Regions from separate parts of the Bacillus cihuensis genome, predicted to be linked through region 1. Evidence: riboswitches for the same ligand, from Rfam matches in the RefSeq annotation. Region 1 holds a riboswitch; the other holds the start of a gene.
What was found. Region 1 has a riboswitch for FMN ahead of V179_RS0111550 (ECF transporter S component). Riboswitches for the same ligand answer to the same signal wherever they lie in the genome.
Positions count from the first base shown of each region.

Region 2: linked by a shared signal. The riboswitch ahead of ribE (riboflavin synthase) and the one ahead of V179_RS0111550 (ECF transporter S component) in region 1 are both predicted to bind FMN.

Region 1 is NZ_KI632495.1:1,172,886-1,179,760, reverse strand. Features, by position in the region: gene V179_RS0111565 (ATP-binding protein) at 1-924, shown strand, start outside; gene V179_RS31045 (hypothetical protein) at 1,341-1,499, shown strand; gene serA (phosphoglycerate dehydrogenase) at 1,847-3,430, opposite strand; FMN riboswitch at 3,923-4,052, shown strand; gene V179_RS0111550 (ECF transporter S component) at 4,223-4,804, shown strand; gene V179_RS0111545 (ferredoxin) at 4,984-5,232, opposite strand; gene V179_RS0111540 (helix-turn-helix domain-containing protein) at 5,518-6,588, shown strand; gene V179_RS0111535 (RecQ family ATP-dependent DNA helicase) at 6,585-6,875, shown strand, end outside.
Region 2 is NZ_AYSD01000010.1:246,661-252,556, reverse strand. Features, by position in the region: gene ribH (6,7-dimethyl-8-ribityllumazine synthase) at 1-336, opposite strand, end outside; partial or broken gene ribB (3,4-dihydroxy-2-butanone-4-phosphate synthase) at 383-1,000, opposite strand; gene ribE (riboflavin synthase) at 1,018-1,656, opposite strand; FMN riboswitch at 1,829-1,960, opposite strand; gene V179_RS30920 (hypothetical protein) at 2,136-2,282, opposite strand; gene V179_RS0101110 (hypothetical protein) at 2,450-3,079, shown strand; gene megL (methionine gamma-lyase) at 3,232-4,422, opposite strand; gene V179_RS0101100 (NADPH-dependent FMN reductase) at 4,576-5,181, opposite strand; gene V179_RS0101095 (hypothetical protein) at 5,736-5,896, shown strand, end outside.

The DNA of each region.
Region 1 (6,875 bases):
TTTTTGCATAGCTGGACTTTCGAGAAACTTGAAAGTAATAGAATGGTTCCATCTGTACTCATGAATTTATTCGATCGCTCAGAACTACTTGATAAAGAACAAATTGGTGAAATTTCTTTGCAAGGGCATGATTGGGTGTTAATCGTCAGTCCTTTATATGGGAGTGAGAGCATCCGAGGTGCAGTTGCGATTATCCGTGATATGACGGATGAAAGGAAAATGGATAAACTTCGTACCGACTTCATTGCAAACGTCTCCCACGAGTTGCGAACACCGATTAGTATGCTTCAAGGGTATAGTGAAGCAATCATTGATGATATTGCCGAAAGTGAAGAGGATAAAAAAGAAATGGCAAAGGTGATTTATGATGAATCGCTTAGGATGGGACGTCTCGTTAATGACTTGCTTGATTTAGCCAGACTAGAATCGGAAAATATGCAACTTTGTTATGATTCGATACCATTGGAAGATTATTTAGAAAGAATCGTCTATAAATTTTCCGGACTTGCTAAAGAAAATGACATTATTCTGTCAACTTCATTGAAAAATCCAGAACTTAACTGGATGTTTGACCCTGACCGTATTGAACAAGTATTGACGAATTTAATTGATAATGCTATTCGTCATACCCCAGTTCGTGGAAGGGTTGAAATAATTCAACGACTAGATGAATGTCAAGGGTTGATAATAGAAGTGAAGGATTCAGGTTCGGGGATTCCAAAAGAGGATTTAGCCTTTGTGTTCGAACGCTTTTATAAAGCAGACAAGGCTAGAACTAGAGGTAGTTCAGGTACAGGACTTGGGCTTTCTATCGCTAAAAATATTATCAATGCTCACGATGGGGAAATCTCGGTTAACAGCTTGCTAGGAATTGGAACGACCTTTACCTTTATTTTGCCACGAAAAATGATAGAAAATGAATAATTCCAGAATAGTTTGCCAAAAAATCTTGTTTCATAAGAAACGCCTATGGCATGAAAATAATACTATTTACTAAGAAGGATTCATACCTTAACACCCTAGCTTCACCTAATCATGGTGGCGGTGCGGAGCTGGATTTTGGAGTACATTTCTTAATAAAGTACGTATTTCTGCAAAGTAGATTGATTTTAGTAAGTCGCGAAGCCCAATCCCCATGTCCTTAATACAAAACGCCTTTACTTAGTATTATGGTAGGAGCGTTTCTTATAAAAATAGCCCATTAAGGACCCGCTGTCACCAAAAAGAATAATGTAATTGGGGATTCAGTATAGTAAAAAAATTGTGTATTTAAAGTTCTACAAATCGGTCATATCTCATACAAATAGAGAGTTGATGAAATTTTGTGTGAGGGGATAGATATGCTGGATTATGGAAAACGATTATTGATTGTCTTGATTTTTGGGATATGTATCAGTTTGATGTTTATTGGCGGGATTGGGAAGCGTGAAGTAGACGAAGGTTTTTTTACTAGAAAACTTAACGAAAATGTGAGGCATTACTACGAACACTATATGTGAATTTTTCCTCACTTAGAGAAGCATTACCAAATGAGTCATGAACAGGCAAAAAGGGTCACCTCACACACTATATACCGTTTATCCCGCATTAACGGAAAGTCGAAAGTAAGCCCCCATCTCGAAGCTTAGAGGTGGGGGCTTACTTTCCGTAAAATCCTGATTAGTGGAGAGACAGTGAAACTTGCCTTTGTGGGTTTCAAAAGGAAGTTTAGGCCTATAAGATATGAATCATACAGATGAAGCCATAACGAGCGGCGAACTTAGTCTGTGATTTATTGGAATATAGTAAATGTGGGTTCTGATCTTTTCAAATAGAACAGCCTTTTAGATCATTAACTGATAGTTAGCTAACTTCCATGTAATGTGATTCTGTATAAAAACGTAATATCATCAAGTTGTTTAAGTTTTCTTAATATGTCATCACTTAATGGATTATCAAATGAGAGTAACATGATGGCTTCCCCACCAGCTTGTTTACGGCCAACTTGCATAGTCGCAATGTTCTCCCCGTGGTCACCGAGTATTTTACCGACACGGCCAATTACACCAGGGCGGTCCATATGCTGAACGTATAGCAGATTTCCTTCAGGATGGAAATCAATTGTGAAATCATTTAAACGAACGATACGTGAGCCATAGTGATCTACATATGTTCCACTAATGCCAAGTTGTTTGTTATCACCTTTGGCTGTAACGGTAATGAAGTTACTATAGCCAAAGGTATCGTGTGAAGTTTTTTCGCCGATTGTCAGGCCGCGCTCTTTGGCAATCAAAAAAGCATTTACTTCATTGACGGGCACATCTAATCTAGACTTAAAGAACCCAGATAACAAACTTTTTGTTAATATACTTGTATCAAAATCCAACACTTCACCTGCGTAATTCACCGTAATTTCATGAATTCCCTCAGGCATACTTTGACTGACAATAGAGCCCATCTGTTTTATTAGTTCATAAAAAGGTTGGACTTTAGCAAAAACTTCTTTGGATATCGCAGGAAGATTGATAGAACTCGTGACAGGATTACCATTAAGGAAAGATAAAACTTCTTGGGCAACTTGGGTCGCTACATTTAATTGGGCTTCTTTCGTTGATGCCCCAAGGTGAGGTGTTGCAATAACTGAATCAAGTTCGAGTAACTGATGTCCAAGTGGTGGTTCTTCTGCAAAAACATCAATGGCAGCTCCAGCAATATGCCCCTTAATAATTAATTCGTACAAATCTTCTTCATTTATAATGCCGCCTCTAGCGCAATTTAATAGATATACCCCTTTTTTGCATGTTAATAAATTTTTTTTATTAATTAGGTTTCTGGTTTCTGGTGTAAGAGGGGTATGTACCGTTATAATATCAGCCAAGGTTAATAGTTTTGCCAGCTCAAGCGATGTCACACCCATTTTCTTCGCTCGATCAGACGTTAAGAATGGATCATAGACGAGCACATCCATGCCGAAAACTTTGGCGCGTTTAGCTATTTCACTGCCGATTCTACCCATTCCGACAATTCCTAGATTTTTTCCGTATAGCTCTGTTCCTATAAATGAAGATCGTTTCCATTCTCCATTCTTAAGTGAAGCTCGAGCTTGAGGGATATGGCGCATTAAAGCAGCCATCATGGCAAAAGTGTGCTCAGCTGTCGAGATTGTGTTCCCGTCCGGTGCGTTGACAACGACGATACCGCGTTTAGTAGCAGCGGGGACATCGATATTATCGATTCCGACCCCAGCCCGAGCGATGATTTTCAGATTTGGCATAGAAGAAATTAATTCTTCAGTCACAGTGGTTGCGCTTCTAACAAGAATTGCATCGATTTCATGAAGTTGATGTTTTGCTTCTACTACTGTTTTTTCAATGAGATGGACCTTTGGACTTTCTAATAATGGTCCGAGCCCTTCTGGTTTAATTGCATCTGCCACTAAAATCTGGTACAAAACCAAACACCACCCATCCTGTATAATTCACTTAATTTTCAGTTAATTTTACAGGATGGGTATACGAGTGTCAATTTGAGATAGATGTAAAAAATATGTAAATCTTTAGTGTTTCTAAAAATAATGTGGTTTGGTAGAAATAAAAAAGCAAGAAAAAGATTATATCCCGCATTAACGGAAAGTCAAACCCCTCACTAATTGAAGTATCACTTAATAAGTAAATTAGATGTTTCTCAAGTAAAACGAACAAGGTTTTTATCATTTATCACTTATTTAGTCATATTGCAAATTTAAATCCTTGCTTTTTTTTACGTTCAATGATAAATTAATACCAATTAAGATAGTATGAATATGTGAGAATGGATGTGAAATAGATTAGTAGCAGCTTGTTATCAATCTTAAGATAGGTAAAGGATGCTAATCTGATCACATAAACTTTTACTTATGTCGTACTGGTTAATTACTTTTTCGGATACGAAAAAAATTGAATAGGTCTATCTTCGGGGCGGGGTGTAATTCCCCACCGGCGGTGATGAAGTAAATCTTCAAAGCCCGCGAACCTTCGGGTTGATTTGGTGAGATTCCAAAGCCGACAGTATAGTCTGGATGGGAGAAGATGGAGGTCTCTTGAGAAATGTTCAAATTCACATGACTTGAACGTTTATTTGCTGATACCTTTAAAGCTCCCTTTAGTTCTTTGAATTAAAGGGTATTTTAATGGATGCAAATCATTTCGATGGAACCAATCCTCTTTTTCGTGGGGTAGATCACAAAAAAGAAGGAGAGAGATCTATGAAGGTGTACAATGTAAAGAAACTGGTAATTTTGGCGATGTTAGGGAGTATTTCTTATGTGTTAATGTTATTGAATTTTCCATTCCCAGGTTTACCACCATTTTTAAAGATTGATTTTAGCGATATTCCAGCGATAATAGCTGCGCTTATTTTCGGTCCTGTTGCAGGGATTATTGTTGAATTGCTTAAAAACGTATTGGATTTTGTTATGATTGGAAGTCCGACGGGCGTTCCTGTAGGACATATTGCTAACTTTGTTGCTGGGGTATTATTCGTTCTGCCAACATATTATATTTTTAAGATGTTAAATTCAAAACACGGTATGACAATTGCTTTAGTTATGGGTACTATTATCATGTCATTGTTTATGAGTGTGCTAAATTATTATGTGATTCTTCCGGCGTATACGTTATTTATGAACTGGGATGCCATGTCATCTCAGGAAACAAGACAATTTGTTACAACTGCAATCCTTCCATTCAACATTTTGAAGGGTGGATTGATTACCATCGTATTTACGCTGCTTTATATAAGAATGAAAACGTGGATTGAAAAACAAGCATTATCACACAATGTTTGAAGTGAATAGTTGAAAAAGGATGAAGGTATCTCAAAAGGGTCTGACTCTTTTGAGATACCTTCATCTTTTTTTATAGATGCAGTAAAAAGAGCTATCCCGTAAAAAAAGATCGGACCTCATACCTAGAATTAGTAGAGGCCAGACCTTTAAGGATAGCTCTTTGAATATCAAGTTAATTATTACTCAAATTTAGTAGCGTCCCCATCAAATGGTTCATCTGCAATTTTGATGGAATCTGTTGGACAGCCTTCAAATGCGTCCATCATATCATCTAAAAGAACATCAGGAACTTCAACTGTTCCCTCATTATCATCTAGTATAACGAAAGCAATGCCTTCATCATCATAATCATAAATGTCAGGCGCCGCAGCTCCACAAGCACCACAAGCGATGCAAGTATCCTTGTCAACGATTGTATATTTAGCCATTACAAAACTCCTCCCGGTAAATCCGAACTTTTCTACTTCTAAATTGTTTCATGTATTCATACTTCCTTATTGTAAAACTGAATGTAGAAATTTTCAATATAAATGTAATGAAAACACTATTTGTACTAGGTCTTGTCAAATTAAAATATGCATTTGTGATATAAATCCGATTGATTTACAAAAAAATGCTCATTTTTTATAAATCAATCGGGTTTCATGACCTATAAACTTCAATGATTTGGTACAATGGTAACAAAGATTATAACAAGGTTGTGAATATAATACATGCAAAATTACTTTGACATGATCGTACTCGATTGTATTCGTATTATTAATGGAGAACGCTCCGTTTACGCTATTTTGCATATGCTAAAGGGGAAAAAATCGTCTCAAACGATTCAAGATGTTCATCTGTTTGGACTAACCAAGCTGTTAGGTACACTACCTGATTTGACAAGAAGACAGCTTGAAATAACTGTTGATTATTTGCTTCAATCAGGGTTGATTAGTACTTTATCTCAGAATGGCTATTATATGATAACCTCAATCGGTCAGGAATTGTTAAAACAACATCTGGACAAGTACCCATTTCCAGAAACTTTGAATGGATTTAGATTTCAAAATCGTACCCAAACGTATTGGAGTAGATTAAGCCTTCTTATTCAAACTATATCACATATTATTCACAAGCAAAATCGATTTTATCCGATTCAACGGAATTTTCAAACCCAAACATGGGTCAAGCGGTATCTAGCCCTAAATCGACAAAATCGAGCGGAAATTGGCCGACATTTATTTGATGAATTATCGATGCTTTTAGAGAAAAGACCAGAAAAGGAAAGAGATATTTTTGTAAAAAGATTAACAGGTATTGATCGCATAGGAAGTACTTATTCGCAAATCGCCAAAGAATTAGATGATGACGAGTGGCATGTACGGTACTTATTTCTCGGTACAATTCATTTTATGTTACAAAAAATGGATGACACATCCGGGGAATATCCTTATTTAAATAGTGTGGGTAAAGATATTCAAGGCAATTCTCATATTCAGTTAACGAACTCGACACAGATGACATTAAAGTATTTAAAAGCAGGAAAATCATTAGAAGAGATTTCCTATATTAGAAAATTGAAGCGAAGTACAATTGAAGATCATATTGTGGAATTAGCTTACTCTGATCCTCAGTTTAATATTTCACGCTTTATGACTCCAAAAATTGCTGAAGAAATAAGAGTAGCTTCTAAAACGAGCCGAACGAAACAATTACGAGCTATTAAAGAAATCGTGGACAATAGTGAAATTAGCTATTTTCAAATTCGTCTTGTCCTGGCGAAAGTAGGTGATGATTCATGAACTTAGAAGACATTTTACTCAAGCAATTCGGCTTTAACACGTTTCGACCCGGCCAAAAAGAAGTTATCGAGTCGCTTCTAAGAGGGAAAGATACATTAGCCATGCTACCGACTGGTTCTGGGAAATCATTATGCTACCAGTTTCCAGCTTATGTATTAAAAAAATCGGTTTTAATCGTTTCACCTTTGCTATCCCTTATGCAGGACCAAGCGGAACAACTAAAAATGCGAGGTGAAAAAAGCGTAATCACATTGAATTCATTTTTAACCTATGAAAAGAAAAGGGAA
Region 2 (5,896 bases), on a different contig from region 1:
CACAGGCGTTCCAGATTCAAGTCCGACAGCCGCCATGCCTTTCGCTGCTTCATTACATACATAATCATAATGTGAGGTTGCACCGCGAATGACCGTACCTAGCCCAATTACAGCGTCATATTGTTTGGTTTGCACTAATTTTTTTGTAATCAACGGAATTTCAAATGCCCCTGGTACCCAAGCGATGTCAATATCATCCTCACTAACCCCATGGCGTTTAAGTCCATCCACTGCACCGGAAAGTAATTTTCCTGTGATGAATTCATTGAACCTGCCGACAACAATCCCTACTTTTAACCCTGTTCCGATTACTTGTGCTTCAAAATTTTTCCCCATTATAATTCCTCCTAAAAATGTTATTTAATTAAGCATGTTCTGGTGTTTCTTTATGTTTTGATTCAAGTTGGTTGCGATAGCGAATTAATTCGGCAATCGTAATAAATGTAAGCTGATGTTCTTCGGCAATGATTTGAAGTTCTGGAACACGCGCCATTGAACCATCTTCATTCATAATTTCACATATAACTCCAGCTGGCTCAGCACCGCATAAACGGGCAAGATCAACGGAAGCTTCTGTGTGTCCTGATCGTTCGAGCACCCCGCCGTCTTTAGCGATAATTGGAAAAACATGTCCAGGGCGTTTAAAGTCATTAGCGGTAGAATCATGATCCAAAAGGGCAAGCATCGTTGTTGAACGTTCAAACGCGCTGATCCCTGTAGTCGTACTTTTGTGATCAATACTAACTGTAAAGGCAGTTCCATGGTAATCTGTATTGTTCTCAACCATTGGGTGCAGGTCTAATTTCTTTGCGAGTTCATTCGTAACCGTCGTGCAAATTAAACCACGACCATATTTCGCCATAAAATTAATGGCGTCAGGCGTTGCCTTTTCTGCCAATACGACAAAATCACCTTCGTTCTCCCGGTCTTCATCATCGACAACAATAATGATTTTCCCAGCCTTCAAATCCTCGATTGCTTCTTCAATTGTTTGAAACATCCTAAACACCGCCTTTATCAGAATCCATTTTCTAAAAGAAAACTTGCTGTTAATCCAGTAGTTTGTCCAGTATTTTTAATTTGTTGAACAATATATTTCCCAATCATATCATTTTCAATATTCACGGCTTCTCCAACGTTTTTTTGTCCTAGAATCGTGTCTTTATATGTTAACGGTATTAGCGAAATTGTGATCTCATTCTTCTCAATCCTAAATATAGTTAGGCTCGTCCCGTCAATAGCTATAGAGCCCTTAGGAATACAATATTGCGCTAATCCTTCTGCCAATTTTATCGTGTAGTAAACCGCATTTTCTTTCTGTTCTTTTTTCATAATCGTACCTGTGCCGTCAATATGGCCTGAGACAAAATGACCGCCAAATCTCCCCTGCGCACTCATCGCCCGCTCTAGATTGACCTTTGCCCCCGGTTTCAACAGCTTGATTGTTGATGCCTTCACGGTTTCTGGCATTACATCCACTGTAAACAGATGATTCGTAAACTCAGTGACAGTCAGACAAACGCCATTGACTGAAATGCTATCTCCTAATTGAACATCTTCAACAATTTTCGGAGATTCAATCGTAATGGCCATACTTTGGATCCCTCTTTTTAAAGATTGGACCGTTCCGACATCTTCGATAATTCCAGTAAACATGTTTTCACCCTCTTTCTCATTTTGATGTTTCGACAAAAAAATGTACAAATAGCCCCCTAGGGACGACCTAAGGAGCTAAAGGGAGATTATGGATTTATCATATAGCCAAATAAGCCTTTCATTTTGAATTTTTCAAAATAAAGGGTTCACTATTGCCATTTAATGAGTTCCATATGTCCTTCTCCCATCCAGACTTTACTGTCGGCCTTGGAATTTCACCAAGTCCTGCCTTTTTACAGGCTCGCGGGCTTAGAATTTCTTCATCACCGCCGGTTGGGATTTACACCCGACCCCGAAGGACAAACATATTTAGCGGAATAGTTCCGCTTCATTTAAAAAGTGCGATAACACACTTTCATTACATTATACTAGCTAAACATAGATTTGTGTAAATTTTTGCTCATAATTTGTGATTTTTTGCATTTTCCATCCCATCTATGATTCCCTATTTTTTGCAATCATATTGTCATTCTAGGAAATTAATAACGCTTTTCTTCCGTTTCAGTTATGTTTTCTTCTCTTAGTGAGGTCAAATCATACAGACTGGCTATGAGTTCCAGTCCAGTATCAGTACTTGTGATAAACACTTTTGCAGATCCAATAGCGGTTATGACTGTCCCCGTCACAAAAAAACCCGCTCCAGTAATAATTAGATCTTCGCCTTGTTTAGGATAATGTATTCCACACTTGTGGAATATTACACTGTATTAGCAATTTATAGCTTGAACAGATGGTAGTATCTGACTCCTTTTGGTATCTTAAATAGTAAGTAAACAGTGAGAGAGGGGAATATATGAGTATTATTGACAAACTAGCATCCACAATGAACAGAAATGACGAAGTTCCAAATATAGAATTAGCCCATGAATTAGTTGAAAATAATAACCTAGATGGAATTAAAGAGGTGATTGAAAACCTGTCCAACAAAGATAAAAAGATCCAAAATGATTGTATAAAGGTCGCATATGAAATAGGCGTGTGTAAACCTGAGTTAATCAGTCCATATGCACTAAACTTTGTCCAATTATTAAAAAGCAGGAACAATCGGTTAGTATGGGGTGGCATGACTGCATTATCTACCATTGCAGAAATTTCTACTGATATGATCATGGATCATATTGAAACTATTTTCCAAACGATAAAAAATGGATCAGTCATTACGATAGACAAGGGCATTTTGACTTTATCAAAGCTTGCTGCAACGGATCCAATCTGTAGTGAAAAAATCTTTCCTTTTCTCCTGCAGCATTTGCAAACATGTTTGCCCAAGCAGATCCCCCAGCATGCAGAAAGTACATTATTAGCTGTGACAGCCGAAAATAAGAAAGATTTCATAGGGGTATTATCTGAAAGAGAAGAATTTTTAACTCCGCCACAGTTGAAAAGAGTGAAAAAAATTTATCACACTCTTAACAGGCAGTAAAAGCCCGATTCGTGAGATACAGTGAAACTTACTGAGTGTTATGCAGGGCATTGTTTGAGGCCCTACAGGAATACGTTAGTTTAATATATTTTTTATAGGAGTTATTCTTAGTCATAACCCGAAGAAAGAGGAGGGACATCCTCTTTCTTCTATTAAGCTCCTATCCTGTTCAACGCTTCATTCAAATCTTCCCATAAGTCTTCCCAATTCTCTAAACCTACAGAAAGGCGAATTAGTTGATCTGTAATCCCCATTTTCAAACGGGACTCAACAGGAACAGCCGAATGAGTCATTGTGGCTGGATGTTGAATAAGTGTTTCTGCATCACCTAGGCTAACTGCAATCTTAATTAATTGCAATGAGTTTAACACTTTTTGTGCTGCCTGCTTGTCACCTTTGATTTCAAACGAAATAAGGCCGCCACCGGCTTTCATTTGCTTTTTGGAAATATTGTAGTCAGGATGCTCCGTATCCCCAGGATAATAGACCGCTGCAACACTTGGATGTTGCTTCAGTTTTTTGAAGAGCTTTTCAGCATTAAATGAGTGTCGATCCATTCTGACAGGCAGGGTCTTCAACCCCCGCAGTAAAAGCCATGCATCAAAAGGGGAGATGATACCACCGATATCCTTTTGCGTTGTCATTGCTAGCTTACTAATAAATTCTTGTGTCCCCACGACAAGACCTGCCACTACATCTCCATGGCCGCAAATATACTTCGTTGCACTATGAAGCACGATATTACAGCCTAAAGCTAGCGGCGTCTGCAAATAAGGCGACGAAAAGGTGTTATCTACAACGACTTGAATATGGTGTTTTTTTGCGACTCTTGCAACCATCTCTAAATCAATCATTTTCATCGTTGGATTTATCGGCGTTTCAACATATATGCACGTTGTTTCTGGTCTGATTAATGTCTCTATTTGTTCCTCTGTCAGCATTTCTGAAAAGTCGTGTGTGATATGATATTTTTCTTTCATTAAATGTAGTAATCCGAATGTACAGCCATACAAGCCTTGCGAGCAGATAATATGGTCACCCGCTTTCGTTAGCGCAAGTAATACGGCTGAAACAGCTGCCATCCCTGAACTGAATGCAAGTCCCGCTTCTCCACCTTCTAACATGGCGATGCGTTCTTCCAGAATTTTTACAGTCGGATTGCCAAGCCGAGAATAAATATACCCTTCTTCTTCACCTGCAAATCGTCTCTCACCTTGTTCAGCACTTTCAAAAACGAACGTTGATGTTTGAAAAATAGGAGCTGCGAGACTTCCCATATGCTGCTTCGGCTCGTACCCCTCATGGATTACCATTGTTTCAATATGCTTATACTCTCTCCCCATAACTCTCCTCCTCCTTACTTCTATCATATGCTATTTTCCTCATAATTGTAAGCGTCATCAATTGAAAATGAAACTTACAACTCCTCTAGTCTTAAATTATGCAAACGCAGAAAAGGAGGGGATTTGTCATCCCCTCCTCGTTGTTAACCCTTCTTATTTACGTAAAGTTTTTAATGCACCGCTCCATGCGATAACTTGATCAAGCATAGCATTAACATTATCAAGATGTAGTTCAGCTGGTTTGAAAACACTGCCGTTTTCAAAATCTGTAAATAACGATAATGTCGGATGTACACGAACGTCAGCAATCATTAATTCACCCATGATTCCACGTAAATGTTCGGCTGCACGAGCTCCACCAGTTGAACCATAACTTACAATTCCTGCAGCTTTGTTGTTCCAAGCTTCACGAGCAAAATCAAGGGCATTTTTTAATGCTCCTGTAATACTGTGATTGTATTCTTGAACAATGAATACGAATCCATCTAGGTTAGCAAGTTTTTCATTCCAAGCTGCAATACCTGGTTCTGTTCCATCAGTTGTTCCTAAAAACGGCAATTGGAAATCAGCAATATCCACGATTTCATATTCTGCATCGCCACGTTTATCAGCAATTCCTTTTACCCATTCTCCTACTTGTGGACTAACGCGTCCTTCACGTGTGCTACCTAAAACAATCCCTATTTTTAACATGTCATTTCCTCCTGTTTCGTTTGTATTATTATTTGATTTCCCAAATAACTTATCGAAAAAACCCACTTCTTTCACCGCCTGAAAATATTTTCAAAAACACTTCAATCTAGGCAATCTTAATTAATCTTAATTAATTTACACCTTGATTTGATTTCTTATTCTATGACTTATAAATCTCGATCCACAACATATTTAATTCAAGATAATATCCCGATATATTGTCAACATATATGACTTTTCATTAAGCCCATCCGAAATTAGAAGTATGTGTTATAGTTTCTTGCTTTTGTCGTAACAATTTTTGAAGTCTTTTTTGTACCACTTATCTGCAGAAAATTACCTAATTTCTTCTAGTCGACTTAAAAAACCTCACACAACAATATCTCGGTTAAAAATATCTCTGATTAAAAATATATACCATCACTTACTTTTTGTCAACAACTAACGTTATTATATTTCATGATTGGCTAATGATTAAACGTATGCAAAAGAATTTGCGTCGCACTTGTCTCAAAAAAATAAATATATTATCTATTCTTAGGCATTAGCCCTGTTCCTTCTTGAACTTCCACATAATGTATTAGGGATTAACCCAGATTTCAAAAGGAGAGTTGCGAAAGATGAATCCATATGGTTACTATCCAGGGTATATTCCACAACGACAGTTTGAATATGCTCCAGAGGAGTATAACTATGTTCCACAACAAAATGCTTATTATTCACAGGATCCGATTAATTCCGAATATCAACAATATGAACAAGAGGACATTGATAGACAGAC